Regions from separate parts of the Mesorhizobium abyssinicae genome, predicted to be linked through region 2. Evidence: predicted binding sites of a transcription regulator. Region 2 holds the regulator's gene; each other region holds the start of a gene.
What was found. The regulator LexA, encoded in region 2, represses DNA repair genes until DNA is damaged. The targets are predictions, from matches to a motif close to TGTTCNNNNTGTGTTCNG.
Positions count from the first base shown of each region.

Region 1: a site for LexA is predicted at 3,219-3,236, ahead of PU724_RS22085 (ATP-dependent helicase). Genes of this name have one in related genera too.
Region 3: a site for LexA is predicted at 8,089-8,106, ahead of PU724_RS22990 (ImuA family protein). Genes of this name have one in related genera too.

Region 1 covers NZ_JARAKC010000010.1:170,294-180,957, reverse strand. The annotation lists gene PU724_RS22095 (helix-turn-helix transcriptional regulator) at 1-1,631, shown strand, start outside; gene PU724_RS22090 (flavin-containing monooxygenase) at 1,903-3,156, shown strand; gene PU724_RS22085 (ATP-dependent helicase) at 3,277-5,958, shown strand; gene PU724_RS22080 (ABC transporter permease) at 5,968-7,014, opposite strand; gene PU724_RS22075 (ATP-binding cassette domain-containing protein) at 7,011-7,808, opposite strand; gene PU724_RS22070 (substrate-binding domain-containing protein) at 7,894-8,907, opposite strand; gene PU724_RS22065 (sugar phosphate isomerase/epimerase family protein) at 9,027-9,935, opposite strand; gene PU724_RS22060 (Gfo/Idh/MocA family protein) at 9,932-10,664, opposite strand, start outside.
Region 2 covers NZ_JARAKC010000021.1:24,858-35,521, reverse strand. The annotation lists gene PU724_RS28020 (ComEC/Rec2 family competence protein) at 1-2,001, shown strand, start outside; gene lexA (transcriptional repressor LexA) at 1,995-2,729, opposite strand; gene PU724_RS28010 (molybdopterin molybdotransferase MoeA) at 2,846-4,051, opposite strand; gene moaC (cyclic pyranopterin monophosphate synthase MoaC) at 4,051-4,542, opposite strand; gene trpC (indole-3-glycerol phosphate synthase TrpC) at 4,545-5,357, opposite strand; gene trpD (anthranilate phosphoribosyltransferase) at 5,363-6,373, opposite strand; gene PU724_RS27990 (SurA N-terminal domain-containing protein) at 6,370-8,262, opposite strand; gene tpiA (triose-phosphate isomerase) at 8,409-9,176, shown strand; gene secG (preprotein translocase subunit SecG) at 9,338-9,847, shown strand; gene PU724_RS27975 (L,D-transpeptidase) at 10,061-10,664, shown strand, end outside.
Region 3 covers NZ_JARAKC010000012.1:470-11,133, reverse strand. The annotation lists gene trxA (thioredoxin) at 1-839, shown strand, start outside; gene PU724_RS23010 (LON peptidase substrate-binding domain-containing protein) at 1,029-1,700, shown strand; gene PU724_RS23005 (Trm112 family protein) at 1,870-2,112, shown strand; gene PU724_RS23000 (error-prone DNA polymerase) at 2,364-5,642, opposite strand; gene PU724_RS22995 (DUF6504 family protein) at 5,639-7,096, opposite strand; gene PU724_RS22990 (ImuA family protein) at 7,056-8,066, opposite strand; gene PU724_RS22985 (LysE family translocator) at 8,231-8,863, opposite strand; gene PU724_RS22980 (metallopeptidase family protein) at 8,999-9,430, shown strand; gene PU724_RS22975 (DUF1737 domain-containing protein) at 9,698-9,904, opposite strand; gene PU724_RS22970 (HpcH/HpaI aldolase/citrate lyase family protein) at 9,942-10,664, opposite strand, start outside.

The DNA.
Region 1 (10,664 bases), on a different contig from region 2:
ACGCCGCCTCGTTGCTTGAAAAGGCCCGCCACGCCTACGCGCAGCGGGCATGGGCGGATGCGTTCGCGCTTCTGCAGGCCACGGACGCGATCGCGCCGCTGGGCCCGGACGATCTCGAACGACAGCTCTGGTCGGCCGCCATGCTCGACCGCGATCAGGACAGCCAGGTCGCCGGTGACCGTCTGTTCGAGGCCTATGTCGAGGCGGGCCGTTACGACCGGGCGGCGTATTGGGCGTTCTTTCGCGGCTTCCGGCTTCTTGCCCTCGGCGAGGAAGGCCACGCGACGGCCTGCATCCAGCAGGCCCAGCGCCTGGCCGACGGCTTCGGTCGCGAATGCGCGGCGCATGGCTATCTGATCTTGCTGGCGGCCCAGAAGGAACTCATGACGGGTAACGATCCGGCCGCCGCGCCGCTGGCGAGCCAGGCCCTGGCGATCGGCGAGCGCTGTTGCGATATCGACCTCGTCGCCTTCGCCAGATGCTATCTCGGCCGTGCACTGGTGCGGCAGGGCCGGATCGACGAAGGCATCGCCTCGCTCGACGAGGCCATGCTGCCGGCCGTCGACGGAAAGCTCTCGCCCATCGTCACCGGCCTGATCTACTGCAACCTCATCGCCGCATGCCGGCAGGTCTATGCGCTCGACCGCTCGCGCGAATGGACCGAGGCGCTGTCGAACTGGTGCGGAACGCAGCCGCAGCTTGTCCAGTTCAACGGCGTCTGCCTTTTGCACCGCGCCGAGATCATGGAATTGAACGGCGCCTGGCAGGACGCGATCGCCGAGGCACGCCGCGCGACGACGTCGTTGGCCCATACCACCGCCAGCGAGGCGGCGGCGGGCGCGGCCTACCAGGAGGCCGAAATCCATCGCTTGCGCGGCGAGTTCGCCGCCGCCGAGGACCTCTACCGCACTGCCAGCAGGCTCGGGCTCGAACCGCAGCCCGGCATGGCGCTGCTGCGGCTGGCGCAGGGCCGGGCCGAACAGGCTGCGGCAACCCTTCGCCGCGTGCTCGCCACGACCAAGGCTCCACTCGGCCGCGCCCGCCTGCTGCCGGCCCTGGTCGAGATCATGATCGCCGCCGGCGCAATCGAGGAGGCACGCGACGCCTGCCAGGAGCTGGAAGCGATCGCCAGCCGTTTCGCGACCGACATCCTGGCGGCGATGGCCTCGCAGGCGAGAGGCGAGATCGACTTGCACGAAGGCAGCGCCGCGACCGCGCTCGGCCATTTCCGCGCCGCGCTGACGACCTGGCAGCGTGCCGGCGCTCCCTATCTCGAGGCGCGGCTGCGCGTGCTTGCAGGGCAGGCCTGCCGCATGCTTGGCGACGAAGACGGCACCGAGCTCGAATTCGATGCCGCCCGTACGGTTTTTGCCGGCCTCGGCGCCGCGCCCGACCTCGCCCGGGTCGCCGCACTGACCCGGCCGACGAGCTTGCCTTCGCACGGGCTGACCCGGCGCGAGATCGAAGTTCTTGGCCTTGTCGCCACCGGCAAGACCAACAGGACGATAGCAACCGACCTAGGTCTCAGCGAAAAGACCGTCGACCGGCATCTCAGCAACATATTCGACAAGCTGGCGGTCAACTCGCGCGCGGCTGCCACAGCCTACGGCTTTCAGAACGGCCTGCTCTGACGCAACGATTTTCTGACCTCGAGCAATTCCAGGAAAAGTGTGAAACGGTTTTCCGTCCGGAATTGCGTCAAAACAAAGAGATAGAGCGGTTCGGCGTTTCCGTGAAACGATGAACCGCTCTAGCGGCATGGGGAAAAATCCCCATCGCATTTTTCTGACTCGTGAGGTGTCTCCCCGAAGCGCCGCGGCGCCGTTCCCTTATTTTTGGTCCGCCAGTGACGAACCAGATGGAGCGATCATGAACCCGACTTCGATATCCGGAACGGCCGCGATGCAGGCAATGACCCTGCGCGGCCGTCACAATATCCGCATCGCCGAGACCAGGGAACGCGCCGGCGCCCTGCTGGAACAGGGCGCGGCCTTCATGCACCTGGAGGCCGATGCGCTGCAGGCAACCGGCAGCGATCCATCATCAGGCGACGAGACGCGGCCCGCGCTCAGGGAAGAACATGTCGACGTCGTCGTCATCGGCGCCGGCCAGAACGGCCTTTCCGTCGGCTATCACCTCGCCCGCAAGGGGGTGAAGTTCGTCATCCTGGAGGGCCGCGAACGCGTCGGCGATATCTGGCGCTCGCGCTGGGATTCGCTGCGCCTCTTCACGCCGGCACGCTTCGACAGTCTGGTCGGCATGCCGTTCCCCGCCGCGCGCTATTCATTCCCGACCAAGGACGAAATGGCCGACTATCTCGAGGCCTATGCGAGAAGGTTTGCCTTGCCGGTGCGCACCGGCGTCAAGGTCGACGAGGTGACCCGCTCCGGCGAGCGCTACGTCGTCACATCAGGCCAGACCCGCTACATTGCCAGGCACGTCGTCGCCGCCGCCTCGAGCTACCAGAAGCCGAAAATTCCGGATTTCGCGGCGTCGTTCGATCCGTCGATCCGGCAATTGCATTCGGTCGCCTACAAGAACCCGGAACAGCTCAAGGCAGGTGGCGTGCTTTTGGTCGGCGCCAGCAATTCCGGTGCGGAAATCGCCATGGATGTCGCGCGAACGCATCAGGTGTGGCTGTCGGGCCGCCATCCGGGCCACATCCCGGTCGCCTACAATGGCTATTTCGCGATGCGTCTGGTCCTGCCGGTCGTCCTGCGCATCGTTTTCCACCGTTTGCTCACCGTCGACACGCCGATGGGCCGCAGGGCCAAGCCGGAGCAGTTGTCGCATGGCCTGCCGCTGATCCGGGTCAAGCCGCAGGATCTGGACGCCGCCGGCGTCCGCCGGGTCCCTCGCGTCGCCGGTGCTCGCGACGGCAAGCCGCTGCTCGACGGCGGCCAGCTTCTCGACGTTGCCAACATTATCTGGTGCACCGGGTTCCGGGCCGGGCTCGATTGGATCAAGCTGCCGATCTTCGACGACACCGGCCGGGTGAAGCAGTATCGCGGCGCCGTCGAAGGCGAGCCGGGACTGTATGTCTGCGGCCTGCACTTCCAGCATTCGACCTCCTCCACCATGATCCACGGCGCGGCGCGCGATGCCGGCTACGTGGCCGACAAGATAGGCGAGCGCATGCGGGCAGCCGCCGGATAAGCGCTTCGAGGCGCTTGCCGGGCGCTGGAAAGCCACCACGCCCGGCAATCGTGTCGCCAAACCAGAACAAAACGTAGACACTTCTGGCCTTTCGCTGCCGAATCACTACATTCGGGGGCAATGTCCGGCTTTTCGGAAGACATGCCCTTTTTTGACGAACCGAATGCGCGGCCCGCGGCCCCGTCCGGCATAGCCGCGCGCGCCATGGCCGCCCGCAGCGGCCAGAACAGCGCGCCCGACTATCTGAAGGGGCTGAACCCCGAGCAGCGGCTGGCCGTCGAAACGACGGAAGGCCCGGTTCTGGTGCTGGCCGGCGCCGGCACCGGCAAGACGCGCGTGCTCACCACCCGCATCGCCCACATCCTCGCCACCGGCAAGGCCTTCCCCTCGCAGATCCTCGCCGTCACCTTCACCAACAAGGCGGCGCGCGAGATGAAGCAGCGCATCGGCCATCTGATCGGCGAAGGCAATGTCGAGGGCATGCCGTGGCTCGGCACCTTCCACTCGATCGGCGTCAAGCTGCTGCGCCGTCACGCCGAGCTCGCCGGGCTGAAATCCGATTTCACCATCCTCGACACCGACGATGTCGTGCGTCTGATCAAGCAGCTCATCCAGGCCGAGGGACTGGACGACAAGCGCTGGCCGGCCAAGCAGTTCGCGCAGATGATCGACGGCTGGAAGAACAAGGGCCTCGGCCCCGCCGACATCCCCGAGGGCGACGCCCGCAGCTTCGCCAACGGCAAGGGACGCGAGCTCTACAAGGCCTATCAGGAGCGGCTGCAGACCCTGAACGCCTGCGATTTCGGCGACCTGCTCTGCCATCCGATCCGCATCTTCCGCGCCTATCCGGATGTGCTGAAGGACTACCACAGGCGCTTCAAATACATCCTCGTCGACGAGTACCAGGACACCAACACCGCGCAGTATATGTGGCTGCGCCTGCTGGCGCAGCGGCCGCAATCCTCCCCCCTTGAGGGGGAGGTGCCCGCGAAGCGGGCGGAGGGGGTCGCCGCAGAAGGCACCGCCCGGTCATCGAGCACAGGGGCGTCGAGCACTGCCGCGAGGACCCCACCCGACCGGGCTTCGCCCGGCCGCCCTCCCCTCAAGGGGAATTCCCGCCCGGCCACCGTCAACATCTGCTGTGTCGGCGACGACGACCAATCGATCTATGGCTGGCGCGGCGCCGAAGTCGACAACATCCTGCGCTTCGACAAGGATTTCCCAGGCGCCACCATCATAAGGCTCGAACGCAACTACCGCTCGACCGCGCATATCCTCGGCGCGGCCTCGCATCTTATCGCCTTCAACGAAGGCCGCTTCGGCAAGACGCTGTTCACCGACCGAAACGATCCCGAGGACGATAAGGTGCATGTCCATGCCGCCTGGGATTCGGAGGAAGAGGCGCGCGCCGTCGGCGAGACCATCGAGGCCTACCAGCGGCAGAAGCACAATCTAAACGACATGGCGATCCTGGTGCGCGCATCCTTCCAGATGCGCGCTTTCGAAGAACGCTTCATCACGCTCGGCCTGAGCTACCGCGTCATCGGCGGCCCGCGTTTCTACGAGCGCATGGAAATCCGCGACGCGCTCGCCTTCTTCCGCGTCGTCGCCAATGGCGGCGACGACCTCGCCTTCGAGCGCATCGTCAACGTGCCGAAGCGTGGGCTAGGCGAAGCCACGATCCGCCAGATCCACGACACGGCGCGGGCGCTGCGCATCCCGATGCTGGAAGCGGCCGGCAACCTCGCCGAAAGCGACGAGATGAAGCCGAAGCCGCGCGCCGCCCTGCGCGAGGTCGCGGCGAATTTCGAGCGCTGGCAAAAGGCGCTGGAGACCACGCCGCACACCGAGCTCGCCGAGACCATTTTGGAGGAGAGCGGCTACACCGACATGTGGAAGAACGACCGCTCGGCCGAATCGCCCGGGCGGCTGGAAAACCTCAAGGAGCTGATCCGCTCCATGGAGGAGTACGAATCGCTGCGCGCCTTCCTCGAGCATGTCGCGCTGGTCATGGAGGCCGAGCAGAGCGAGTCTCTCGATGCGGTCTCGATCATGACGCTGCATTCGGCCAAGGGTCTCGAGTTCGAGACCGTCTTCCTCCCCGGCTGGGAAGAAGGCCTGTTCCCGCACCAGCGCGCGCTCGACGAAGGCGGCCGTTCCGGCCTGGAGGAGGAGCGCCGCCTCGCCTATGTCGGCCTGACGCGGGCCAAGAAGAACCTGCACATCTGGTTCGTCTCCAACCGCCTCATCCACGGCCTGTGGCAATCGACGATCCCGTCGCGCTTCCTCGACGAATTGCCGGAAACCCATGTCGAGGTCGCCGAGAGCGGCAACTCCTATGGCGGCTACGGCAACAGCTACGGCGGCGGCTCGTTCGCCTCCGGACGCGGCGGCCGGCAGAACCCCTACGGCGCCTCGCGCTTCGACAATATCGGCGAGGAAAAATCCTTCTCCAACACCTATTCGACGCCGGGCTGGCAGCGCGCGCAGGCCAACCGCACCGAGGCCACCGATCGCAACTGGGGCACGCGCTCCGGCCACCAGGTCGAGCGCATCGGCTATGGCGAGACCGATAGCGGCTATGGCGCCGGCCGCACCAGCGTCAAGGGTCGCACCATCGACGGCGAACTGGTCGCCAAGTCCGTCGCCGACAAGCCGTCCGCCTTCAGCGTCGGCGACCGCGTCTTCCACCAGAAATTCGGCAACGGCAACATTTCCGCAATCGAAGGCAACAAGCTCACCATCGACTTCGACAAGGCCGGCCAGAAACGCGTGCTGGACGGCTTTGTCACCGGCGTGTGAGCAATTCCCTCACCGATACCTCGCCTGGTTCCACTTATGGCCGAGCAGCGACAGGATGATGATCAGCCCGTTGAAGAACTGCACGTAGAAGCCGCTCAGGCCTGCCGCCACCACGCCGGTCTGGATGAACGACACCGTCACCGCGCCGATCGCGCCGCCGACCACCGTGCCGATGCCGCCCCAGGTCGGCGTGCCGCCGACGAACACCGAGGCCAGCACCGGCAGCAGATAGCCGTCGCCGGCCGTCGGCCACCAGGTGAAGTTGATCATCACCGAGAAGGTGCCGGCGATCGCCGCCCCGATGCCGGTGAAGACGAACACCTTGACTTTGACGCGCTTGACGTCGATGCCCATCTGCTTGGCGCTGTCCGGATTGTCGCCGACCACCCTCACCTGCGCGCCGAAGCGGTGGCGGTTGTAGAGCAGCGCCGAGAAAACCACGAAGGCGATGGCCCAGAAGATCTGCACCGGGATGCCCCAGAGCTGGCTCGAGAAGATCTTGTAGGCTGAGCTGTCGGCAAGGCCGGTCAGCGCCATCGACCTGCCCTCGTTGATGATCTGGATCAGGCCGCGCAACAGGAAATTCATGCCGAGCGTGGCGATCAGCGACGACAGTCCGCCATAGACGACCAGCGATCCGACCAGGAAGCCGAGCAGCGTGCCGGTGACCAGCGCGGCGGCGATGCCAAGGAACGGGTCGTAGCCGGCCTGCACGACCAGTGCGAAGACCCATGAGGCAAAACCCATCGTTGCCGGGAACGACAGGTCGATCTCGTCGCAGGTGACGACGAAGACCAGCGGCACGACCACGAACAGCGCAACGGGAAGCGTCGTCAGTACCGAGCTGTAGAGATACCAGGTGGTGAACACCGTCGGATTGGCGATGATGAACACCGCCATCATGAAGATGAACACGCCGAGCGTGCCGAGCGCGGCGCGGTTGTCGATGACGAAGCCGCGCAGCCAGTGGTCGGATGGATGGCTCCATTCCTTGCCCGCCTGGCCGCTTGTTCTTCCCATGGGAGTTTGCAGATCGGGTTCCATGGCCTTGCTCATCGCGCTCCCTGCTCCGCTTCGCCCGCCTCGTGCAGTCCGGGCAGGCCGCCCGGATGCGCCACGTCTTCCATGAAGTTGATGAGATCTTCCGCCGACTTGATCTGGCTGCGGTCGGCGGTCAGCGCCACCTTGCCGCGGTCGAGCACCACGAAGCGGTCGGCAATGTCGAAGACGTGGTGGATGTTGTGGCCGATGAACAGGATCGACCGGCCGCTCGCCCGCACCTGGCGCACGAAGTGGAAGACCTTGGCGGTCTCGGTCAGCGACAGCGCCGTCGTCGGCTCGTCGAGGATGATCAGCTCCGCCTGCTTGTAGATGGCGCGCGCGATCGCCACGCCCTGGCGTTCGCCGCCCGAAAGCTGGCCGACGATCGAGTGCGGCGTGAACACTTTCGAGGTGAAGCCGATCTCGCGCATCAGCCGGCTTGCCTCCTCGATCTCCTTGTTGACCTTCAGCCAGCCCATCCAGCTGGTCAGTTCGCGACCCATGAAGATGTTGCGCACGATCGTCTGCTGCACCGCCAGCGCCCGGTCCTGGAACACCGTCTCGATGCCGGCATCGCGCGAGCGCGCCGCGCTCCATCCGCTGACCGGCTTGCCGCGCACCAGGATCTCGCCGCTGGTCGGCTTGACCACGCCTGACAGGATCTTGATCAGCGTCGACTTGCCGGCGCCATTGTCGCCGATCAGGCCGACCACCTCGCCGCGGTCGACGCTGAGGTTGACGCCGCCAAGCGCATAGACCTGGCCATAGGACTTCTTGATGTCGCGCAGTTCGATGATGCGTTCGCCCATGCGATCCTCGCTCGGATTGTCTGTCTTGCCGGTCTCCTCGCCGGGGCCGCCGGCCGGGCGAAATCCCGGCCGACGGCTTGGGAGGTCAGCGCAGCGCCTGCTTGGCCAGCTCGGCGACGATCTCGTAATTCTGCGGCGTGACGAAGCCGGCGCCCGTGTCGACATTCATCGGCGCCAGGCCCAGCACAACCTGCTGGCAGAGGCTGAGGATCGGCAGATAGCCTTGCAGGAACGGCTGCTGGTCGGCCGTCAGCTGCACCCAGCCGCCCTTGAAGCCCTCGACGATCTGCGGGCTGGTGTCGAAGCCGAAATTGAAGATCTCGCCGGGCTTTCTTCCCGCCGCCTGCATGTAGGTGGCGACATTGCCCAGCATCTGGCCGCCGGGATAGCCGACCGCCTTGATATCAGGGTTGTTGAGCAGGGCCGCTGTGATCACCGGAATCGCCAGATTGGGGTCGGATGCCCATTCGCCGCTCGGCGGTGACGGCAGCTGGATGACACTGATGCCGGCCTCCTTGAGTACGGCCACCGTGCCGCGCTCTCGCGCGCCGCGGGCCTCGTTCTCGAACGGGCCGATCATGATCGCCTTGTCGCCGGACTTGAGCTTGCCGAGCTTGATGGCCTCGGCGCCGAGTGCACGGCCCTGCTGCTCCTGCTGGGCGCCGACATAGCCGCCGCCGAACGCTTCCACCACCTTCGGCACCGGAACGTTCTGGTACATCATCTTGATGCCGTCCTTGTGCGCCTGCTCGGCCAGCGGCATGATCGCGGCGTCGCCCGGATGGCCCATCATGGCGATGCCGTTGGGTTTCACGGCGACGGCCTCGCGTAACTGCTGCACCATCTTCTCGGAGTCCCACTGCGAGAAGATGTAGTCGACTTTGGGCCCGAGATCGGCGGCCGCCTGCTTGGCGCCATTGTAGACGATGGTGCCGAAGGCGTCGCCCTCTGCGCCGCCGACGAAGAAGCGGATGTGGACGTCCTTGCACCATTGGGCATCCAGCGCCTGCGCCGGCAAGGTGGAGATGGCGGCGGCAAGCGCCGTGGCTGCGGCCACGACGGTCGTGCGCAGAAGTGTCGTTCTAAACGCGATGCTCATGCACGTTCCTCCCTTTGTTTCCTCGCCAAGCGAGGGTTTTCGACATTCGCTTCGGCAGTGCGCCGCAAAACTGGCCGGCCGGCTCCTCCCGCCGGCCAATCCTCACATCAACTTTGGCCTCACATCGGATTTGGCAGGTAGCTGGCACCTCCCCTGCATTGCTTGAGATAATCCAGCGCCCGCACTTGCCCGGTGATCTCCAGGTCGTCGCGATAGACAGGGTCGTGCCAGCCCTCGATGTCGATGGCGCCCTTGTAGCCGGCCAGCCGCAATTCGCTGATCACCCGCGTCCAGTCGCTGTCGCCGAAGCCCGGCGTGCGCATCTGCACGAAGGGCAGCCGGCCGAACACGCCGTGCTCGCGGATGACGTCCCAGCGCACGGTGGCGTCCTTGCCGTGCACATGGAAGATGCGCGGCGCCCATTTGCGGATCTGCGGCATCGGGTCGATCAGGTAGACGAACTGATGGCACGGCTCCCATTCGAGGCCGAGATTGTCATCCGGCAATTCGTTGAACATCAGCTCCCAGGCATCCGGATTGTGGGCGATGTTCCAGTCGCCGCTGGCCCAGTTGCCATCCATCGCGCAATTCTCGAAGGCGATGCGCACGCCCTTGTCGGCGGCGCGCTTCGCCAGCGGCCCCCAGACCTCGCGGAAGCGCGGCAGGCTGTCGGTCAGCGGCTTGCCGCGAATACGGCCGGTGAAGCCGCTGACCGTGGAAGCGCCGAACAGATGCGCATGGTCGATCACCGTCTCCCAGGCCGCGAGCACGCCGCGATCGACCTCGCCGCTCTCCAGCGGATTGCCGAACACGCCGATCGACGAGACGGTGACGTCGGCATCGCCGATCGCCTCGCGGATCTGGCCGGCGAGCCGCGGCAGGTCCTTGCCGCCCAGCGTCTGCCAGAAGAAGGGCTGGATGCTCTCGAAGCCGAGCGGCAGGATCTGTTTGATGTAGGCGGCCGGGTCGTCGAGATTGGCCCTGACCATGGTGCCGATCCTGATGTCGAGGAGCGGGTTTGGCATCATTGCGCATCCCTGGCGATCGCCACGCGGCGTCCGGTCTCGGCGCTTTCGATCGCGCCGAAGACCATGGCCAGGCTGTTGATGTTGTCGGTGCCGCGCGTTTCCGGCTGGGTGCCGGTTTCGATCGCGTGCATGAAATCCCTGATGATGCCGAGATGGCCGTCGACGCGGTCGGATACGTCGAGTGGCGGCACCTCGATTGGCTGGATTTTGTCGAACAGACCGTCGCGGCCCGGAATGACAACCTCCGCCTTCAGCCCATCAAAGCCGTCCCAGAGCAGGCTGCCGCGCTCGGCGACGATGCGCCAGCTCCCTTCCCAGCTGGTCCGGAAGCCGTCGGCGCACCAGCTGCCCGCATAGGTGAAGACCTTGCCGCCGCCGAAATCGAAGACGGCGCTCGCCGACGATCCCTGCCGGTACCAGGAACTGGCCGGCTCCCACTCCTGGCAGTAGACGCTGGCCGGCTCGCCGGCGGCCATGTAGCGGGCGGCATCGAAGGTGTGGATCGCCATGTCGAGCAGCAGCACATGGGCCATCTCCTCGCGAAAGCCGCCGAAATGCGGCGCGACGAAGAAGTCGGCATGGATGCTGGTCGGCTTGCCGATGGCGCCCGAGTCGAGAAAGCGGCGGATGCGCCGGACATTGGCGACGTAGCGGCGGTTCTGCACGACGGCATGGACGCGCCCCGCCCGGCGCGCGGCCTCGATGATGGCGCGCGCATTTTCCGGACTG
Region 2 (10,664 bases):
CTGGGCTTTCTCGCCGCCAAGGTCGAGACCTGGCGCGCCGCGACCCCGATGCTCGGTTCCGAGATCCAGACCCGCCTGACCGGCCGCCTCGTAAGCCTGGAGGAGATGGAGAACGGCCGCGTCAGGCTGACTATCGATGTGATCTCCACCGCCCACCCAAAACTGCGCTACGCGCCGGAGCGGGTCAGGCTTTCGGCGCGGAAAGTACCCGCCGACATGACCGCCGGCTCGCTGCTGACGGGCTATGCAAGGCTGCTGCAGCCGACCGGCCCGGTGCGGCCGGACAGCTACGACTTCTCCTTCGACAGCTATTTTTCGGGCATTGGCGCCAGCGGCTTTTTCCTCGGCAATCCAAAGACAATAGCCAGCCAAGAGGCGCCAGCGACGGCGAACCTCGCTTCCGCGATCGAGAAGGCGCGGGAGAGCATCGCCGACCATATTCGCGGCCTGGTTGGCGGCCCGGAGGGCGAGATCGCGGCGGCGCTGATCGTCGGCGTGCGCGCAGGCATTCCCGATGAGATCAACGAGGCGATGCGGCGCACCGGCATCTACCACATCATCTCCATCTCCGGCCTGCACATGGCGCTGGTTGCCGGCACCATCATGCTTCTGCTGCGCGGCGCCTTCGCGCTGTTTCCCGACTTCGCCTCGCGCCGGCCGGTCAAGAAATATGCCGCCGCCGCCGCGCTCCTCTCGATCGCCGCTTACCTCGTCTTCTCCGGCATTGTGGTCGCCGCCGAACGCAGCTTCATCATGCTGGCGGTGATGCTTGTCGCCGTACTTTTCGACCGGGCCGCGCTCACCATGCGCAATCTGGCGATCTCGGCCATCGCCGTCATTCTTGTGTCGCCGCACGAAGTGGTCGGCCCGAGTTTCCAGATGTCGTTCGCCGCCACCGCCGCCCTGGTCGGCGCCTATGCCGGCTGGTCGGACTATCGGGCCGACAGGACGACCGCGCCGGTGCCGAAGCGATCGTTCCTTCACTTTGCGTCGCGAAAGCTGGTGATGGGGATGGGCGGCCTTGCCATGACCTCAATCATCGCCGGCAGCGCTACGGCGCTTTTCGCCATCTGGCACTTCCAGCGCGTGTCGCCGCTCAGCCTGCTCGCCAACCTGGCCGTCATGCCGATCGTTTCGGTGGTCATGTTCCTGGGGGTCGCCAGCGCCCTGACGATGCCGTTCGGTCTCGACTGGCCATTCCTGTATCTGATGGGCAAGGGCCTGACCGCGATGATTGCGATTTCCGGGTGGATCTCCGAACGCTCGCCGGTCGATGCCGTCGGGCTGATCTCCATCCAGTCGGTGCTTTTCGTGACGATAGCGCTGGTCATCGCGACCATGGCCACGACCTGGCTGAGACTTGCGGCGATCCCCTTCGCTGTGGCCGGCCTGATGACGGTTTCCAATACCCGCACGCCCGATGTGCTGATCTCGGAGGATGCTCATCTGGTGGCGATGCCGATCGGCGGCGGCGAGCTTGCCGTCAACCGGGTGCGGTCGAATGAATTCACCACCGACAACTGGAAACGCGCGCTGGTGGCCGAGACCATCGTCGAGCCGGAGACCTTCGAGACAGGGGATGCACGCTTCGATATCGAACCGCTCGACCTGCCGCCGGGCTCGCCATTCTACTGCAGGGACGGGCTATGCCTTGCCCGACATCCGTCAGGCGCAATCGTGGCGCTCGCGGAAAACCGCAAGACGGCGCGGCCGGCCTGCGCCTTCGCCGACCTGATCGTCATCGACGACGCCACCGCCTACAGTCCCTGCTGGAATTCGCTGGCCCTCGTCGTCACCAAACGTCAGCTCGCCCGCTCCGGCAGCGCCGCCGTCTTCTTCGATCCGCAATCGGCGACCGCGCAAGCAACAATCCGCTACGCTGTCGAAAAGCCCTACCGGCCATGGCACGAGCAGCGCAAATACTCTCGCGAGGCGAGGGGACTGCCGCCCTACCAGAGACCCGAAAAACCGGTGGTCAAACTGGCGCCGTCCGCTCAGTAGCGCCGGATCAGGCCGACCAGCTTGCCTTGCACCTTGACCCGGTCAGGGCCGAAGATGCGGGTCTCATAGGCAGGGTTGGCGGCTTCGAGCGCGATCGATGCGCCCTTGCGGCGGAAGCGCTTCAGCGTCGCCTCTTCCTCGTCGACCAGCGCCACAACGATCTCGCCGGGGCTCGCCGTGTCGGCGTTGCGGATGATGACGGTGTCGCCGTCGAAGATGCCGGCCTCGATCATCGAGTCGCCCTTCACCTCCAGCGCATAATGCTCGCCGCCCGAGATCATGTCCGGGGGCACCGAGATCGAATGCGTCTGGTGCTGGATGGCGTCGATCGGCACGCCGGCGGCGATGCGGCCCATTACCGGGATCGACACCGCCGACACAGCGTCGTCGTCATTGCTGGGGGTCCGCGACGGCGACGCCGGTTTGATCTGCCGGCCGAGATTGCCCTGTCCGAGGCTTCCCTGGATGACGCTCGGCGAAAACTTCTTCGCGGCATTGAGGCCAGGCGCGATCGAATCGGGCAGGCGCAGCACTTCCAGCGCACGCGCCCGGTTGGGCAGCCGGCGAATGAAGCCGCGCTCCTCCAGCGCCGTGATCAGCCGGTGGATGCCCGACTTCGAAGCCAGATCAAGCGCCTCCTTCATCTCGTCGAAAGAGGGCGGAATGCCGCTTTCCTTCAGCCGTTCATGGATGAACATCAGGAGTTCATGTTGTTTGCGCGTCAGCATGGCGGCCCCCACGGGTTCTGAAACCAGAATCAGAAAAACAAACCCAGAACAAACACTATCTGTTCCAGTTGTGTTCCGCAACCGTTTAAAGTTTAATGAATGCGTTGACGTTTTGTTCAGCGTAGCATCAGCACGCGGCAGGCATCGCCCACAGCGGCCGCAGGCGCGAAGGGCTCGCGCACGACCAGGCCGTTGGCGTCGGCCAGCGTGCGCAGCATCGAGGAGTCCTGGATGCCGAAGGGCGTCGCAACCAGTGAGCCGGCTTCTTCGCGGGCGACGGCGCGCACGTAATCCTGCCTCAGATCGTTTGCCTGCATCGCGGCGCCCAGCCGCGCCCCGCGAATGTCCTGGGTGAACGCGCGGCCACCGAGCCGCGCCAGCAACGGCTTCAGGAACAGCTGCGAACAGACCAGGCTCGCTACCGGATTGCCGGGCAGGCCGATGCAGCGCGCGGGTCCCAGCCGGCCGAACATCAGCGGCTTGCCCGGGCGCATGGCGATCTTCCAGAAATCGAGCGTCATGCCCTCGCCGGTCAGCACGTCGTGAATGAGATCGTGGTCGCCGACCGAGGCGCCGCCAAGCGTCACGATGACATCGGCCTGCTGCTCGACGGCCTGCCTGACCAGCGCGGCGATCGCTTCCCTGCGGTCGGCGGCAATACCGAGATCGAGCGCGCGGGCGCCGACCGATTGCGCAGCGGCGGCGACGCCATAGGCGTTGGACGAGATGATCTGGTCGGGACCGAGTTCGCTGCCGGGTGGCAGCAGTTCGTCGCCGGTGGCGATGATGGCGACCAGCGGCCGCTTCACTACAATGAGGCGCGGGTGGTTGGCGGATGCCGCCAGCGACAGTGCCGCCGGATCGAGCAGCCGGCCCTTTTCCAGCAGCACATCGCCTTCTACGAAGTCGAGCCCGGCGCGGCGGATGTTGCGCCCTTCAGCGGTCGGCTCGGTCACTTCGATCGTGCCGCCGCCGAGGTCCTGCACATTCTCCTGGATGACGATGGTGTCGGCGCCTTGCGGCACCGGCGCGCCGGTGAAGATGCGCACGGCTTGCGCCGTGCCGACGCTGCCTTCGAAGCCGCGGCCGGCCGGCGCAATGCCGATCACCGGAAGCCGCGCCGGCACGGATGCCACATCGGCGGCGCGCGTCGCATAGCCGTCCATGGCTGAGGCGTTGAAGGGGGGCTGCGTGCGCAGCGCCACCACAGGCTCGGCCAGGACCCGGCCGGCGGCGTCGATCAGTGCGACGCTTTCGCTGGCCCGCGGCGCCGCGCCATCCAGCAGGCGCTCGAGCGCCTCGGCCACAGGAACCAGCGCCATCAGGCGCCCGCCCCGGCCGACTTGTAGTCGCCGGACTTGCCGCCGGTCTTTTCGACCAGCCTGATGCCGGAGATCACCATGGCGCGGTCGGCGGCCTTGGCCATGTCGTATATGGTGAGGCAGGCGACAGAGGCCGCCGTCAACGCTTCCATCTCGACGCCGGTCTTGCCGGTGACACGGGCAAGCGCGGTGATCTTGAGACCGGGCAGCGACTTGTCCGGTTCGATATCGACGGAAACCTTGGTCAGGAGCAGCGGATGGCAGAGCGGGATCAGTTCATGCGCGCGCTTGGCCGCCATGATGCCGGCGATGCGCGCGGTGCCCAGCACATCGCCCTTCTTGGCGTCGCCGGCAAGGATCATCTCCAGCGTTTCGGCGCGCATCGAGACAAAGCCCTCGGCGATCGCGGTGCGCACCGTTTCGGCCTTGTCGCCGACGTCGACCATGTTGGCTTCGCCCGAGGCGCCAAGATGGGTGAGGGCGGCCGCCATCGTCAGACGGCCTCGGCCGGCGCCTTGCCTGTCAGAAGCAGGCGAGTCGCCGCCGCGACATCCTGTTGCCGCATCAGGCTCTCGCCGACAAGGAAGGTGCCGATGCCGCTCTTCTCCAGCCTGCGGCAGTCCTGATGGGTGAAGATGCCGCTCTCGCTGACCAGCAGCCGGTCGGCCGGTACCATCGCCGCCAGCCGCTCCGAAACGCCGAGGCTGGTCTCGAACGTCCTGAGGTCGCGGTTGTTGATGCCGATCAGCCGCGACGAGAGCCGGAGCGCCCGCTCCATCTCGGCCTCGTCATGCACTTCGACCAGCGCATCCATGCCGAGTTCGAGCGCCGTCGCCTCGAGTTCGCGCGCCATCGCGTCGTCGACACTCGCCATGATGATCAGGATGGCGTCGGCGCCCCAGGCGCGGGCCTCGAACACCTGATAGGCGTCGAACAGGAAATCCTTGCGCAGCGCCGGCAAGGCGACGGCGGCGCGCGCGGCGGTGAGGAATTCGGGCGCGCCCTGGAAGGACGGGGCGTCGGTCAGCACGGAGAGGCAGGCGGCGCCGCCATTCGCATAGGCCTTTGCGAGCGCCGGCGGATCGAAATCGGCGCGGATCAGCCCCTTGGACGGGCTCGCCTTCTTGATCTCGGCGATCAGCCCGAAGCCGCCGGCCCTGCGCCTGGCCTCGAGCGCGGCAAGAAAACCGCGCGGCGCCTCGGCGGCTTGAGCCCGCGCCTTGATCTCGGCCAACGGCACGCGCTGCTTGGCCGCCGCGATCTCCTCGCGCTTGTAGGCTTCGATCTTGCGCAGAATGTCGGACAAGGGCTCTACTCGTTCGAAATTTCGACCAGCCGACCGAGCACCTGGAGCGCGCGGCCGCTGTCGATGGCTTGCGCCGCGCTCGCCATGCCGTCGGCGAGCGTCGTCGCCTTGCCGGCCACCACCAGGCCGGCGCCCGCATTCATCAGCACGGTGTCGCGGTAGGCGCCCGCAGCACCTGCCAGCATGTCGCGCAGCGCCTTGGCGTTGTAGGCCGCGTCGCCGCCGCGCAACTCGTCCTTGGTGTGGCGCTGCAGGCCGACCGCTTCGGGGGTGAGCGCGAAGGTGCGGATCTCGCCGCCGGCAAGTTCCGCCACCTGCGTCTCGCCGGTGGTGGTGATCTCGTCATAGCCGTCGCCGTGAACGATCCAGGCGTGCTCGGCGCCCAGCGCCTTCAACGCCTCGGCAACCGGCATGATCCATTCCGGCAGGAATACGCCGACCATCTGCCTGCTGACGCCGGCCGGATTGGACAGCGGTCCGAGCAGGTTGAAGATGGTGCGCGTGCCAAGCTCGCCCCGGATCGGGCCGACGTGCTTCATCGCCGGATGGTGCGCCGGCGCGAACATGAAGCCGACGCCGGCTTCATGGATGCAACGGCCGATCGTCTCCGGTCCGATGTCGATCTTGACGCCGAGCGCGGTGAGCACATCGGCAGCGCCGGTCAATGAGGACAGGCCGCGATTGCCGTGCTTGGCCACCGGCACGCCGCTCGCTGCAATGACGAATGCCGATCCCGTCGAGATGTTGACGCTGTGCGAATTGTCGCCGCCGGTGCCGACGATATCGATGGCGCCGTGCGGAGCCTCGACGCGCAGCATCTTGGCGCGCATGGTGGCGACGGCGCCGGAAATCTCGCTCACCGACTCGCCGCGCACGCGCAGCGCCATCAGGAAGCCGCCGATCTGACCGGGCGTTGCGTCGCCCGACATGATGATGTCGAAGGCCTCGCGCGCCTCCTCAAACGAAAGAGGAGTGCCGGCGGCGACCTTGGCGATATGGGTCTTCAGCGCGCTCATCGGGCCTGCGCCTGGGAAACCGCGGCCGGGTCGATGCGGACGTCGTATTGCGTCTGCAACTGCGCCACCAACTGGTCGAGCAGGTCGTCCGACATGCCGGCGGTGAAGGATTTCTGCGCGTCGTCGGGCACGGAGCTGCCATCGGCGCCGGCCGGCTCGAACACTTCGGCCACCTTGTAGAGGATCTGGCCGTCGCCGGTGGGCGAGGGGATCAGCCCGGTGCCGCCTTCGCCGACGCCGAACATTTCGGCGGCGCCTTCCTTGCCGAAATCGGCGTCATCGGCTTCGCGCTTCAGGCCGCGCTTGGTCTGCTTCTCCAGCTTCAATTCGCCGGCGATCACGTCGAGCGTGGTGCCTGCCTTGAGACGCTTTTCCAGTTCCTGCGCCTTGGCGTCGAGCCGCTTTTCCGTTTCAGCCGCTGTCCAGTCGGCCACCACCTTCTGGCGAACCTCGTCCAGCGTGCGGTCGCGCGCCGGCGTGATCGATCCGACTTCGTAGAAGACGAAGCCATTGTCGGCGGTGGTCAGGCCCTCATTCTCGGTGCCGGGCTCTGCGGCGAACACCGCCTTGATCAGGTCCGCCGATTCCGGCAGGTCCTTGACGATGGTCTCGTCGGGACGCTGGCCGGTGCGGTCGATCGCGTCGATGGTGACGACCTTGAGCTTCAGCTTGGCGGCGGCGTCGGCGAGCGAACTGCCCGAAGCGCGCGTGTCCTCGTAACTGTCGTGCACGTCGAGCAGGATGCGGCTTGCCTCGCCGAGCGCCAGGTCCTTGCGGATCTGGTCGGAGACTTCGGCCAGCGACTTCACCACCTCCGGCTTGATCTCGGTAACGCGCAGGAGCACCGGGCCGAAAGCACCCTGGACGACGGGGCTGACCTCATTGGCGGCGAGCTTGAAGGCCGCTTCGGCCACCGCCTTGTCGGCGATCTTGTCCTTGGCAAGCGTGCCGAGCAGCGTGTCTGCCTGGGTCTTGCCTTCGGCGGTGACGAGCTTGTCGAAGGTCGCGCCGGCCTTCAGCGAATCGAACGCGGCCTTGGCCGCATCCGGCGTCTTGAACACCAGCTGCTCGATGGTGCGCATCTCCGGCGTCGTGTAGCGCCCCTTGTTCTTGTTGTAGTCGTCGCTGATCTGCTGATCGGTCACCGCGGTCGGATCCATGATGTCCTGCGGCTCGAGCCTGACATAGGAGAACTTGCGGTATTCGGGCGCGGCGTAGGTCTTCTTGTTGGCATCGAAATAGGTCTGGAGCGCGCTGTCTGCCGGCGTCTCGATCGGTTCGACCAGCGTCTTCGGCAACGTGAGATAGTCGATGGTGCGATCCTCGCCGCGATAAAGCGCGACCGCCTTGAGGAAGGTTTGCGGCGCCTTGAGGCCATCCGAAACCGCCTCGACGATCTGCTGGCGCACCGCCACCTGGGAGCGGTTCTTCAGATAGTCTTCGGGCCGCATGCCGACCTGACGCAGCAGATATTCGAACGTCCTGCGGTCGAACTGGCCGCTCGGGCCCTTGAAGGCCGGGTCCTCGCGCGTCAGCTCGGCAAGCCGGTCCTTGGAGAGGCCGAGGCCGAGCTTGCGGGCCTGCTCGTCGAGCACGGCGCCCGAGACGAGCTGCGCCAGCACCTGGTTGTCGATGCCGAGCGCCTTCGCCTGCTCGTGCGTGATGCGCTGGCCGAACTGCTGCGACATGACGCTGATCTGGCGGTCGTAGGCGAGACGGTACTCATTGATCGAAACGGTCGTGCCGCCGGCGGTGATCACGGAATGATGGCCGCCCAAAGTTCCTGACAGACGCCCCGAAATACCCCACACGGCAAAGCTGATCACCAGCAAGGACAGCAACGCCTTCGCGACCCAGGTGCCCGCCGCGTTTCTCAAGATACCAAGCATGCCTACTTCCGATTTTTGCGCATTTTGCGTGCGCCCGAGTCTGAAACAAGCGCAATAGCGCCCTTCCGGCCTACTGTCGATTGCTTTGTGGCCTGATTTTGATAGTGAGGGCGGAAGCCGAATATCGCCTGGAGAAAGCAAAGCTCATGACGCCTGGAATCCGCCCGCTTGTCGCCGGCAACTGGAAAATGAACGGCACCAGCGCCTCGCTCAATGAGCTGAGGATGATCGGCAACGGCTTCATGAGCGGGCTCGACGCCGAGACCGAGGCGCTGGTCTGCGTGCCCGCGACCCTGCTGTCGCACGCGGCCGAAATCCTGTCGCGCACCCCGGTCCGAGCCGGCGGCGAGGATTGCCATCCCAAGGAGAGCGGCGCCTATACCGGGCGCATTTCAGCCGAGATGCTGAAGGACGCCGGCGCCAGTCACGTCATAGTCGGCCATTCCGAATGCCGCGCCGACCTCAGCGAGGACGACGCCACCATTCACGCCAAGGCGTCCGCGGCGTGGCGGGCCGGGCTGGTTGCCATCATCTGCATCGGCGAGACAAGGGCTGAACGCGAGGCGGGCACGACGCTCGACGTGCTGTCGCGCCAGATCGCCGGGTCGGTGCCGACCAGCGCCACGGCGGCCAACACGGTCATTGCCTACGAACCTGTCTGGGCGATCGGCACCGGCCTGACGCCGACCGCTGACGATGTCGCCGATGCGCATGCGCATATCCGCGCCAAGCTGACGGAGCTGCTCGGCGGCGCTGCGGCGAAGATGCGTATCCTCTATGGCGGCTCGGTCAAGCCGTCCAACGCTGTCGAGCTGCTCGGCGTGGCCAATGTCGACGGCGCGCTGGTAGGCGGCGCCAGCCTGAAGGCGGCGGATTTTCTGGGCATCGCCGAGGCCTATCTGAATATCTCCTAGCCGCGGGGCCGACAGGCCGGCGCGGCCGAAATCGTTGCAAAGGCCGCATTGCTCCCCATATTCCGGCCACGGGCTTGGAAATGCCATCAAAGCATTGTAAGGAGCCGCCTCCAAATCACCGGTCGTATCCGCGGCCGCGCAAGGCCTTGCCAGGATAAATTATGGAAACCGTACTGATCGTCATTCACCTTATGGTCGTGCTCGCGCTCGTCGGCGTGGTGCTGCTGCAGCGCTCCGAGGGCGGCGGTCTCGGCATCGGTGGCGGTTCCGGTTTCATGACGGCGCGTGGCGCCGCCAATGCATTGACGCGGGCAACGGCGATCCTGGCCGCGGCCTTCTTCGCCACCTCGCTCACTCTGTCGCTCGTCGCGCGCTACGGCGAAAAGCCGATCGACATCCTCGATCGCGTCCCGGCGTCGTCCAGCAACGCCGGCAAGGGCGTGCTCGACCAGCTGCCGGGCAACGCGCCGGCCGGCGCCACCGCACCGGCCGCTCCGTCGACCTCGACGGCGCCGGCGGCACCCGCCAGCGGATCGGCGACGCCGCCCTCGTCGGGCAACGGCGCCGCGACGCCTGCGCCTGCGCCTGCGCCGGCACCCGCGAATCCGGCCACCCCGCCGGCGGCCAATGGCGTCACCTTGCCGGTCACCCCGCAGGTTCCGAACCAGTAGCCGGACAAGCTTATCCGGCCGCGATCTGTTGTCGTTTGAACACAGTCGCGGCAAATGCCGCACATTCACGAAGATTCAACCGGGCGTAGGCCGACGGCCCGCTTGAGGCGGCTCGGCCAGATCGATTATACATTGCGCGCGGCACTTTCGGCGTCCTTGGGGGACGCCGGGCGACGCCGTGGCAACAAAGCATTACACGATCGGATCTTCGCCATGCAGCTTCGCAGCTTCATTTTCATGGGATTCCTTGCCGTGCTCGGCATGGGGTCCGCAGCCTTCGCCGGTACGCCGGCAAACATAGCCGCATCGCCGTCAGTCGAGATTACCAGCGCCATCAATGTCGCCGTCAAAAGCGACGCATCGCAGCTGAAGCTTCTCAAGAAGAAGAAGAACCCGACGCCAGCCGATCTCGCTCAGATCAGCAAGCTCGAGGACAAGATCGCGGCCGACAAGGAAGCCGCCAAGACCAAGGCGCTGGAAGCCCGCAAGCTGGCGATGCGCGACGCAGCCAAGGCCAAGGCGGACGCTGCCCGGCAGGAATGGCTGGCGAAGAAGGGCCAGTCGGCCGAGACGAAAGTGGCCGATGCCAAGACAGGCAAGAAGACGGTCAAGATCATCGAGCCGATCGCCGCTGTCGAACCGATCCAGTCGGCCGAGCCGATGCCGGCCGAGGCGATGAACGTCGCGCTGACCGGCAACAATGGCGAGCTGCGCAGCGAGGCTCCTGGCCAGAAGCCGGCAAGCGGCGGCCTGTTTGCAGGCCTGTTCGGCGGTTCGTCGTCGTCATCGATCAGCTATCTGCCCGAAACGCGCGCAC
Region 3 (10,664 bases), on a different contig from region 2:
TCGCCGCCGACGTCGTCCAGGAATCGCGCCGCCAGCCGGTGCTGGTCGACTTCTGGGCGCCGTGGTGCGGCCCCTGCAAGCAATTGACGCCGCAGCTCGAAAAGGCGGTCAAGGCCGCCGGCGGCTCGGTCAAGCTGGTTAAGATGAACATCGACGACCACCCCTCGATCGCCGGCCAGCTAGGCATCCAGTCGATCCCGGCGGTCATCGCCTTCAAGAACGGCCAGCCGGTGGACGGCTTCATGGGCGCCATTCCCGAAAGCCAGATCGCAGAGTTCATCAAGAAGGTCGGCGGCAAGAACGGCGCCGGCAACCAGGTGGCGGAGGCGCTGGCGGCGGCGGCGGAAGCGCGCGGCGCCGGTGACGCGCAGACCGCGGCCGACATCTACGACGCCATTCTCGAGCAGGCGCCGGAAACGATCGAGGCGATCGCCGGGCTCGGCGAACTGCTGTTCGAGGCCGGCGACACGGAAGGCGCCGAGGCCATTCTGGCGCGGGCGCCGGAAGACAAGAAGGACGCGCCGCCACTTGCCGCGCTGCGCGCCAGGATCGCGCTCGCCGCGCAGGCCGCCTCGCTCGGCAATCCGGCCGAGTTCGAGCGCCGCCTTGCCGCCAATCCCGGCGACCACCAGGCGCGCTTCGACCTGGCGATGATCCAGAATGCCCGCGGCGAGCGGACGCAAGCCGCCGACAATCTGCTGGCGATCATCAAGGCCGACCGGAGCTGGAACGACGACGGCGCCAAGGCGCAGCTGTTAAAATTCTTCGAAGCCTGGGGCATGACCGACGAGGCGACGCTTGGCGCACGGCGCAAACTGTCGTCGCTGCTGTTTTCCTGAGGCGGTTCGCCGGCTGTTTTTGCCGCATGGGCTTGCGGCCTGTCGCGAATGCGCCAGATTAAGCTGCGTTGATTTTGCAGGTGAGGCCGGCCTGACCTGAATCTCGACACAGCTTGGAGGCACGAGTAGCCTTTTGGCGGCGAGGAGGAGATCGCGGCTTTGACACGCTTCAGGCGATCGGAGGGCTGATTGCAGGCGGGAAACGCGCATTACCGGCGTGGCGCCGATCTGCCGGCGACGATCCCGGTGTTTCCGCTTGCCGGCGCGCTGCTGTTGCCGGGCGGGCGCATGCCGCTCAACATTTTCGAGCCGCGCTATCTGCAGATGGTCGACGAGGCGGTCGGCGGCGCGCGGCTGATCGGCATCATCCAGCCCAGCCTCGACGGCGCCCTGCGCGACGACGGCGAGCCGGAACTGTGCAGCGTCGGCTGCGCCGGGCGCATCATCTCGCTGGCCGAGAGCGGCGACGGCCGCTACCTGATCTCGCTGCAAGGCGTCTGCCGCTTCCGCATCACGCATGAGGCCGCCACCAAGACGCCGTTCCGGCAATGCCGGATCGCGCCCTTCCTCGCCGATCTCGACGAAGACCGCGCCGGCGCCGAGGTCGACCGGCCGTCGCTGCTGAAGGCGTTTCGGGCCTATCTGCAGGCCAACGATCTCGAAGCCGACTGGGAGAGCGTCAGCCGCGCCGAGAACGCCATGCTGGTCAACGCGCTGTCGATGATGGCGCCCTATGGGCCGGCCGAGAAACAGGCGCTGCTCGAGGCGGCGGACCTGAAAACGCGCGCCGAAACGCTGATCGCCATCACCGAGATGGCGCTGGCGCGCGAGGGTGAGGATTTTGGCTCGAGCCTGCAGTAGGTGTATCGATATTCAGGTGAGGCCGGCCTGCAAACGGCGGCTTCCTGCGCTTCCGGTGCTCACGTACTTCAAGTACGCTCCGCCCCGGTTCTCGGAAGCCACCATTCTCGACTGGGCCTGACCTGTATCTCAACACACCTTAGGCACCAGTCGGACAGGGAAAAGTGCAATGGCTGCGGAAGGACGTGACGGACAGAAGGCCAGTGTCGATCCGAAGCTGCTGGAGCTGCTGGCGTGCCCGCTGACCAAGGGTCCGCTGACCTGGGATGCGGAGCGCGGCGAGCTGATCTCGCGCGTGGCCAAACTTGCCTATCCGGTGCGCGACGGCATCCCGATCATGCTGCCCTCGGAGGCGCGGACGATTTCGGCCGAGGACCTGCTGTCGCCGCCGCGGCTCGGCGGGTCGGCGTGAGTGGGTACGGCGAATAGAGGGGTCGCATCCGGTCGAACCGACCCCCTCTGGCCTGCCGGCCATCTCCCCCTCGAGGGGGGAGATTGGCAGCATCGGCGCTCCGCTCATTCTGCAACGCTGGCGATTGGCGAAAGCCAGGGTGACGTCTGATCTCCCCCCAAGTGGGGGAGATGTCCGGCAGGACAGAGGGGGGCGCTGTCCCGCCGGCATTGAAGGCCTGCACCGTGGCAACGAGCGAAGGCGTAGGCCGCCTACTGAAAATTCCGCCCCCTGGGCATGACGCTTTCCGCCTTGTCCGATAGCACGGCGATGTCCGGCGGGGGGGGCAGAGCCGGGGTCACCTCCTCCAAAAGCATGGTCAGCCACGGCGTCAGGTCCTCGATCTTCTCGGCGACGATGTGGATGACGCCTGATTCCTGCTGCAGCTTGCCGGTGACGCGCACGAAGCGGGCGCCCATGACGATGGGGCGGAAGCGGGTGAAGGTCCTCTCCCAGAAAATGACATTGGCGACGGAATTCTCGTCCTCCAGCGTCAGGAAGATCGCGTTGCCCTTGCCGGGGCGCTGGCGCACCAGCACGAGGCCGGCGACGGAGACGCGCCGGCCGTCCTTGACGGACGGGAGGCGCGCATTGGGTATGACGCCGGCGCGGTCGAGCCGCTCGCGCAGGAAGGCCACCGGATGCGCCTTCAAGGACAGGCCGAGCGAGCGGTAGTCGTGGATGACATGCTCGCCGAGCGGCATTGTCGGCAGCCTGGTCTCCGGCTCCAGCTCGCGCAGGCGGACCCTCGGCTGGTCGAACAGCGGCAATCTCTCGGCGGCGCTCTTGCCGTCGAGCGCGCGCACCGCCCAGAGCGCGGCGCGGCGGTCGAGGCCGATCGAGCGGAAGGCGTCGGCCTCGGCCAATCGTTCGATCTCGCCGACATCGAGGCCGGAGCGCAGCCAGACGTCGCGCACGGTCTCGTAGCCGGCGCCGCGCCGCTCGACGAACAGCGTCATGCGCTCCTCCGACAGGCCCTTGATCTGGCGAAAGCCGAGGCGGACGGCATGGCCGGTTTCGATCACGCCGCGCATTTCGGCATGGCGGGCAAGCACGCGAGCCGGATCGAAGGCGGTCTGCTCCAGCGTGCAGTCCCAGACGGAGAAGTTGATGTCGACCTCGCGCACCTCGACGCCGTGGTCGCGGGCGTCGCGCACGAGCTGTGCCGGCTGATAAAAACCCATCGGCTGCGAATTCAGGATCGCGGCGCAGAAGACATCCGGGTAGAAGGTCTTGAACCAGCAGGAGGCGTAGACCAGCAGCGCGAAGGAGGCGGCATGGCTTTCGGGAAAGCCGTATTCGCCAAAGCCTTCGATCTGCTTGAAGCAGCGCTCGGCGAAGGCCTGCTCGTAGCCCTTGCCGACCATGCCGTCGATCATGCGCTGGCGGTAGTTGCCGATCGTGCCGGTGCGCTTGAAGGTGGCCATGGCGCGGCGCAATTCGTCGGCCTCGCCCGGCCGGAAGCCGCCGGCGACGATGGCGATCTTCATCGCCTGTTCCTGGAACAGCGGCACGCCCAGCGTCTTGCCGAGGATCTCCTCCAGCTCCGGCTTGGGATATTCGGCCTGCTCCTTGCCCTGCCGGCGGCGCAGATAGGGGTGCACCATGTCGCCCTGGATCGGACCCGGCCGCACGATCGCCACCTCGATGACCAGGTCATAGAACGCGCGCGGCCTGAGGCGCGGCAGCATCGACATCTGGGCGCGCGACTCGATCTGGAAGACGCCGAGCGTGTCGGCGCGGCAGATCATGTCATAGACACGGTGATCCTCCTCCGGAAGGGAAGCCAGCACATAGGGCCGGCCATAGGCGTCCCGGGCGTCCGGATAATGCTGCGTGAGAAGTGTGAAGGCGCGCTTCAGGCAGGTCAGCATGCCGAGCGCCAGCACGTCGACCTTGAGGATCTTCACCGCGTCGAGGTCGTCCTTGTCCCATTCGACCATCTTGCGCTCGTCCATCGCCGTCTTGACGATGGGGACGACCTCGTCGAGGCGGTCCCTGGTGATGACGAAGCCGCCGACATGCTGGGACAGATGCCGGGGAAAGCCCATGATCTCGTTGGCGTGTTCGATCACCTGCCTGGCCAGCGGATCGCTGCGGTCGATGCCGCCGGCGGCTGCCTCCTTCTCGCCGAGCTCGGAGGTCGACCAACCCCAGATCGAGCTGGTCAAGGCGGTGCGGACATCCTCGGACAGGCCCATGGCCTTGGCCACCTCGCGCAATGCCGAGCGGCCGCGATAGCTGATGACGGCGGCGGCGAGCGCGGTGCGCTTGGCGCTGTATTTCTGGTAGATATAGGCGATGACTTCGTCACGCCTTTCATGCTCGAAGTCGACGTCGATGTCGGGCGGCTCGTTGCGCTCCTCGGAGATGAAGCGCTCGAACAGCGTGTCGATCCGGTCGGGGCCGACCTCGGTGATGCCGATGCAGAAGCAGACGATGGAATTGGCGGCGGAGCCGCGGCCCTGGCACAGGATATGCTGGCTGCGGGCATATTTGACGATGTCGTAAACGGTGAGGAAGTAGCGCGCATAGTTCAGCCGCTCGATCAGGGCGAGTTCTTCCCCGATGCGTTTCATCACGGCGGCGGGGACGCCGGCTGGATAGCGCGTCGCCGCCCCTTCCCTGGCCAGGCGCTCGAGCTCGGCCTGCGGCCCCAGGCCGGATTCGGTCGGCTCGTCCGGATAGTTGTATTCGAGGTCGCTGAGCGAGAAGGTCAGCTCGCCGGCGAAGCGCAGCGTCTCCGCCAGCGCTTGCGAGTGGCGCCGGAAAAGCCTGGCCATTTCCTGCGGCGGCTTCAGATGGCGCTCGGCATTGGCCGCCAGCTCCAGCCCGACCTGGGAAACGGGCGTGTTGAGGCGGATCGCCGTCAGCACGTCCTGCAGCGAGCGGCGGCCGGGGCTGTGATAGAGGACGTCGTTGGTCGCCATCAGCGGCACGCCCAGCCGGTCTGCCATCGCCGCCGACTGCTCGACGCGGAAACGGTCATTGCCGCGATAGTCGGGCGCCACGGCAAGCCGCAGCGCCGCGCCAAAGCGATCCTTAAGCCGGCTAATCATTGCGAGATTGCCATCCGGGTCCGACGACAATTCGGGCAGCACCGCCAGCGACATCAGATCCCCCCATTCGAGGAGGTCGCTCAGTTTCAGCAGCGTCGCCCCCTTCTCGTTCTCGTCGCGCAGATTGGCCTGCGTCAGCATGCGGCACAGATGCCCCCAGCCGGCGCGGTCGCGCGGATAGGCGAGGATGTCGGGCGTGCCGTCGCCGAACACCAGGCGGCAGCCGGGATGATAGGCAAGCGTCTCCACCCTGGCCTGCTGCCAGGCGCGCACGACGCCGGCCACCGTGTTGCGGTCGGCAAGCCCGATCGCGGCGAAGCCGAGGTATTTCGCCGCGACCACCAGTTCCTCGGGCTTGGAGGCGCCGCGCAGGAAGGAGAAATTCGACTGGATGCCGAATTCGGCATAGGCGGTGGCGGCGAGCGCGTTCATGCGAAGACCCCGTGCATGAACCAGCGCGGCGGCGCCTCCGACGCGCCGTAGAGGCCCTGGCGGTAGAGCCAGTAGCGGCGGCCATCGCTGTCCTCGATACGGAAATAGTCGCGGGTCGGCGCTTCCTCCTCGCCGGGAAGCCTTCGCCACCATTCCGCGGCGATGCGTTCCGGTCCTTCGGCGCGGGCGACGCGGTAGAGCGCGCGCCGCCAGCGGAAATTCATCGGCGGGCCCTCGGGCATCTCGGTGGCCGGCACCTCGATCGGCTCGGGCGAACGGAACAGGCGGATCGGCCGTTCCGGTGGATAGATGGTCACCGGCGGAACGGCGCGCTCCGGCCGCTTGAGCGGCGCGCGCCTTTGCGGCGCCTCGGAGAAGGGGACGATGGCGACGGCGCGCTCCGGCAAATGGCTCTCGACGGCAACCGGCCGCAGCACCGCGGCCTCGCCGAGCCGCGCGCGGACGCGGTCGGCGAATAAAGCGATATCGGCGTCATCGTCGTTGGCCTCGCCGGTGAGATCGGCCTGCTGCATGTCGAAGGCCGCCGCCGACAGTACCGAGAGGCGTACGAGGTCGAAGCCGTAGCCGGCGTCGATGTCCTGCTCGAGTGCGGCAAGCCGCTCGTGGAACAGCCTGCGGATCAGCGATGGCTCGCGCAGCGGGCGCGAGGTGCCGACGGCGATGCGGCTGACGGCGCCGTCGACGCGGAAGAGCAGCAGAGCGAGCGCCCTCGCGCCCTCGCCGCGCCGCTCGAGGTCGCCCTTCAGCGCCGTGGCCAGCCGGCTCACCAGCCGCTCGATGTCGTCGGTCAGCACGACCGACTCGGCCAGGTGGCGCTCGACCGAAAGCGGCGCCACTGGCAGGCGCGGCGACACCGCCTCGTCGAGGCGGCCGAGCGCCTGGTCGAGGCGCAGCAGCAAAGAGGCGCCGAAGCGGCGGGCAAGCGGGGCGCGGGGCGCCGCCATCACCGCGCCCGCCGTGCGCAGGCCGACGCTTTCCAGGCTGGCGCGCGTTTCCGGCTCGATGCGCAGCGCCGAGAGCGGCAAGGGCGCCAGCAGCGTCTCCTCCTCGCCGCCGGCGACGATCCGGTCGCCGTGAAAATGCGCCGCCGCCCAGGCGGCGCCCGGGGTCGAGGCGAGCCCGGCGCGGACATCGAAACCCTGCTCAAGGAAGCGCGACAGGATCTCGTCCTGCATGGCGCGTTCGCCGCCGAACAGATGGGTGCAGCCGGTGACGTCGAGGAACAGGCCGTCGGCGCCGTCGATCGCCACCAAAGGCGTGTAGCGGTCGCACCAGTCGGCGAGGCCTTCGAGCAGGCGGCGGTCGGCCTCTGGATCGGCCTCGACGATGTCGATCGTCGGGTGCATGGCGCGCGCGTCGGCGATGCCCATGCCGCGCTTCAGCCTGAGCGCCTCAGCCCGCTCGTCGAGGGCGGCGATGCGCTGGGCGTTCATGTCTCGGTGGCTTATCACCAGAGGCAGGTGCTGCGACGGCCGGGAACGCCAGGACCGCCCCAGTCGCTGGCGCAGGATGCGGTCGGCGGCGAGATGCGGAAACCACAGCGACAGGATTCGTTGCCCGTTCTTCCTGGGTCCTTCTTTCCTCGAAAACATGTTCATCGGGGTTCCACTCCAGTGTGAATTGTCCGGGGAGCGCGGTGCGGCTCTTGCCGATGTTGACGGTGAAGGCGGGACGGCCGATCGAGCCGGCCAGCGGCCCGGCGATCGTCGCGCGGCTTGCCGAGGGCGCGGCCGACACGATGAGGCGCACGGGCGCGGCGGTCGGCTCGGCCTCGCCAGCCTGGCGCAGCAGCAACACCGGCCGGCCGGCGTCCTGGGCGCGGGCGTGCAAACGCCGCGTCGCGGTGAGGTCGAGAGGCCGCGGGCTGCCGCGGATTTCGAGGATGACGGCGGCGAGCGTCGTCATGCGGGCGGCTTCCTCGGCGATCCACAGCGCGTCGAGCAGCCTCGGCGTCTCGGAAAACAGCAATTGCTCGGGCGCGATGCCGAACAGGCTCCGAAGTCCGCCGGCATAGGGGAAGCCGGCCTCGCGGAAGATTTCCGAGGTGCCGACCCACAGCACCGGCAGTCCCGGCTGCCGCGTCAGGATCAGGCCGGCAAGCGACAGGGCAAAGCCGGCGACGGCTCCGGCGTCGCGGGTTTCAGTGCCATGGATCTCGCTCAGCGCCGCCTTCGGCAGGCCGCCGCCGAGGGCGGCGTCGAGCGGCGCGATGCCGGTGCGCAGGAAGGCATCCGGCGCGGCAACGGCAAGGCCGCGCCGGACCACCGTGACATCGGCGATGTCGCGGTCATCAGGCGACGCGCCGGCCGGCGCCGCCAGGCGCTCGGGCAGCGTTCCCTCGATCTTCGCGATCTGGCGGCGCAGGGCAAAAACAGTCTCCCGCGCCACGGCGGTCATCGCCATGACGGTCAACTCTCAGCAGCATTGTTCCTGTTATGTTCCTATAGATTCCAGAGCGGTCCGGAAGAGTCAAGCAGAGTCATTGTGAATTTATTCCTCTGTCATTGTACGCTTTCGTTTGACGCAATCCGGATGGAAAACCGCTTCACAGTTTTCCTGGAATTGCTTTAGCGCTGGCCACCGAAGGCCAGCCGGGCCGCAAGCCCGGCAAAGACGGTTCCCAGCAACAGCTGCGGGGCCCGCTGAAACCGCGTCCGTCTCGAGAGTGCCGCGCCGATCCGGCTGGCGGTCAGGATGACCAGACCGTTGACGACCAGCCCGATCAGGTTGAGCACGGTTGCCAGCACCAGTATCTGCCCCGCCACGGACCCGGCCTGCGGCTGCACGAACTGCGGGAACAGCGCCAGCACGAACAGCGCCATCTTCGGGTTGAGGAGATTGGTCAACAGCCCCTGCCGGACGATGCGTCCTTGCGAGTGGCGTGCAAGGCCGGCGACCGGCGCAAGCGCTGCCCCGTCGGAGCGGAACGCTTTCCAGGCGAGATAGGCCAGATAGGCAGCGCCGGCGTAACGCACGATGTCGTAAGCGATGGGCGCGGCAAGAAACAGTTGCGACAGGCCGAAGGCAGCGGCCAGCGCATGGCAATAGGTGCCGGCGGCGATGCCGACATAGGTCGCCAGGCCAGCCGCGCGCCCCTGGCTGGCGCTGCGGGAAGCGATCAACAGCATGTCCGGCCCCGGCGTCGCGGTCAAAGCGAGGCAGGCAATGGCGAAAAGTCCAAGGGTGGAAAGGTCCGGCATGAGGAGCTCCTGATACATGGCCGGAACCGACGGATAGCCGATTCCCCGGCAGCGGCAAAGGATATGCAACGGAATTGCCGCATCATTTGCCTCGACCGGCGCGAAAGCCTATATGCCGGGATCAAAGGACAAAGAATGGCCCGCATCTACAAGACCCGCACCTGGCACGACCAGCTTTCGCCGTCGATGGAGGAAATGGAGTTCCTGGCGCTGGAGACTTACGCTCATTTGCCGGAGGATTTCCGCAAGCTGACCGGCGAGATCGTCATCCAGATCGCCGACTTCCCGACCGACGAGATCATGGACGATCTGTCGCTGGAAACGCCGTTCGACCTGCTCGGCCTGTTCGAGGGGCGCGGCATCGCCGAGCGCTGGAACCCGCAGACCGGCGAGGGCCCGAACCGCATCACGCTCTACCGCCGCGCCATCCTCGACTACTGGGCCGAGAACGAGGAGACGCTGGGAGACATCGTCACCCATGTGCTGATCCACGAGATCGGCCACCATTTCGGCCTGTCGGACGACGACATGGAGCGGATCGAGGAAGCGGCGGAGCAGACGGCCTAGAGCCTTTTCGCGAAATCGCATCGCGCCTTTCCTCTCCCCCGTCGATCGGGGGAGGAGGTGTCGAGCGAAGCTCGACGGAGTGGGGGTCGACTCTGCCGAGCGTTGCTATTCAAGCCTGGGCGGTGTCGCGCCTTGACTGAGGCGCTGTGGTGAATTGACGGCGACGCCGCATTTTGAGGACCGGCTTCCCCCACTCCGTCGCTGCTTCGCAGCGCCACCTCTCCCCCCTCCGGAGGGAGAGGAAGGGTGCCGGCTGGAATCCCGCGTCTACCAATCGCTCAGCTTGGTGTCGGGCGTGTAGTCGTGGCCCTCGACATCCTTCACCACGGCCTGACCGCAGCGCATCGACTTGGTCTTCTTGTCATAGGCGTAGGTCGGCGAGCCGAACAGGTGCCAGCCCTTGTTCAGCGCCGCCGTCACCTTGTGGCAGAAGCTGGAATCGTCGGGAGCGGACAGGAAGCGGTAGAGTTTCATGGTTCGTCTCTGTGGTGGGTGATTTCGTTTAGGACCATCATGCGCCGATGGCGGCGGCCTTCGCCAGCAGTTTCTCGGCCTGGGCGAGATGCAGCCGCTCGACCATCTTGCCATCGAGCGCGATGACGCCCTTGCCGGCATTTTCGGGAAGCGCGAAGGCCGCCTTCACCGCGCGCGCCTGGGCAAGAGCCTCGGGCGCCGGCACGAAGGCGCGGTTCGCCGCCTCGATCTGCGCCGGATGGATCAGCGACTTGCCGTCGAAGCCCATGGCGGCGGCTTCCACGCATTCGCGGGCAAAGCCATCGGCATCGCGAAAATCATTGAAGACACCGTCCAGCACATCGAGACCGCCGGCACGCGCGGCCAGCACCAACTGCATCAGCCAGGGCATGAGATAGCGCCGGTCCGGCGTCGCCAGGACGCCGGTCTCTTTGACCAGATCGTTCGTTCCGGCAACGAAACAAGTAAACCGCGAGGCCGGGTCGCGGCCGAGTTCGGCAAGCGCGCCGATGTTGAGCAGGGCCTTCGGCGTCTCCACCATCGCCCATAGTTTCACCGTGTCCGGCGCGAAATTGTCGTCGAGCAGGTCGCCGGCCTCCAGCACCTCGCGCGGCGTGACGACCTTGGACAAAAGGATGCCGTCGGCCTCGCCTTTCGCCGCCGCCAGCACGTCGTCGATGCCCCATTCGGTTCCCAGCGCGTTGACGCGCACGATCATCTCGCAGCGCCGGTTCGGACGTTCGGTCAGGATGCCCGCCAG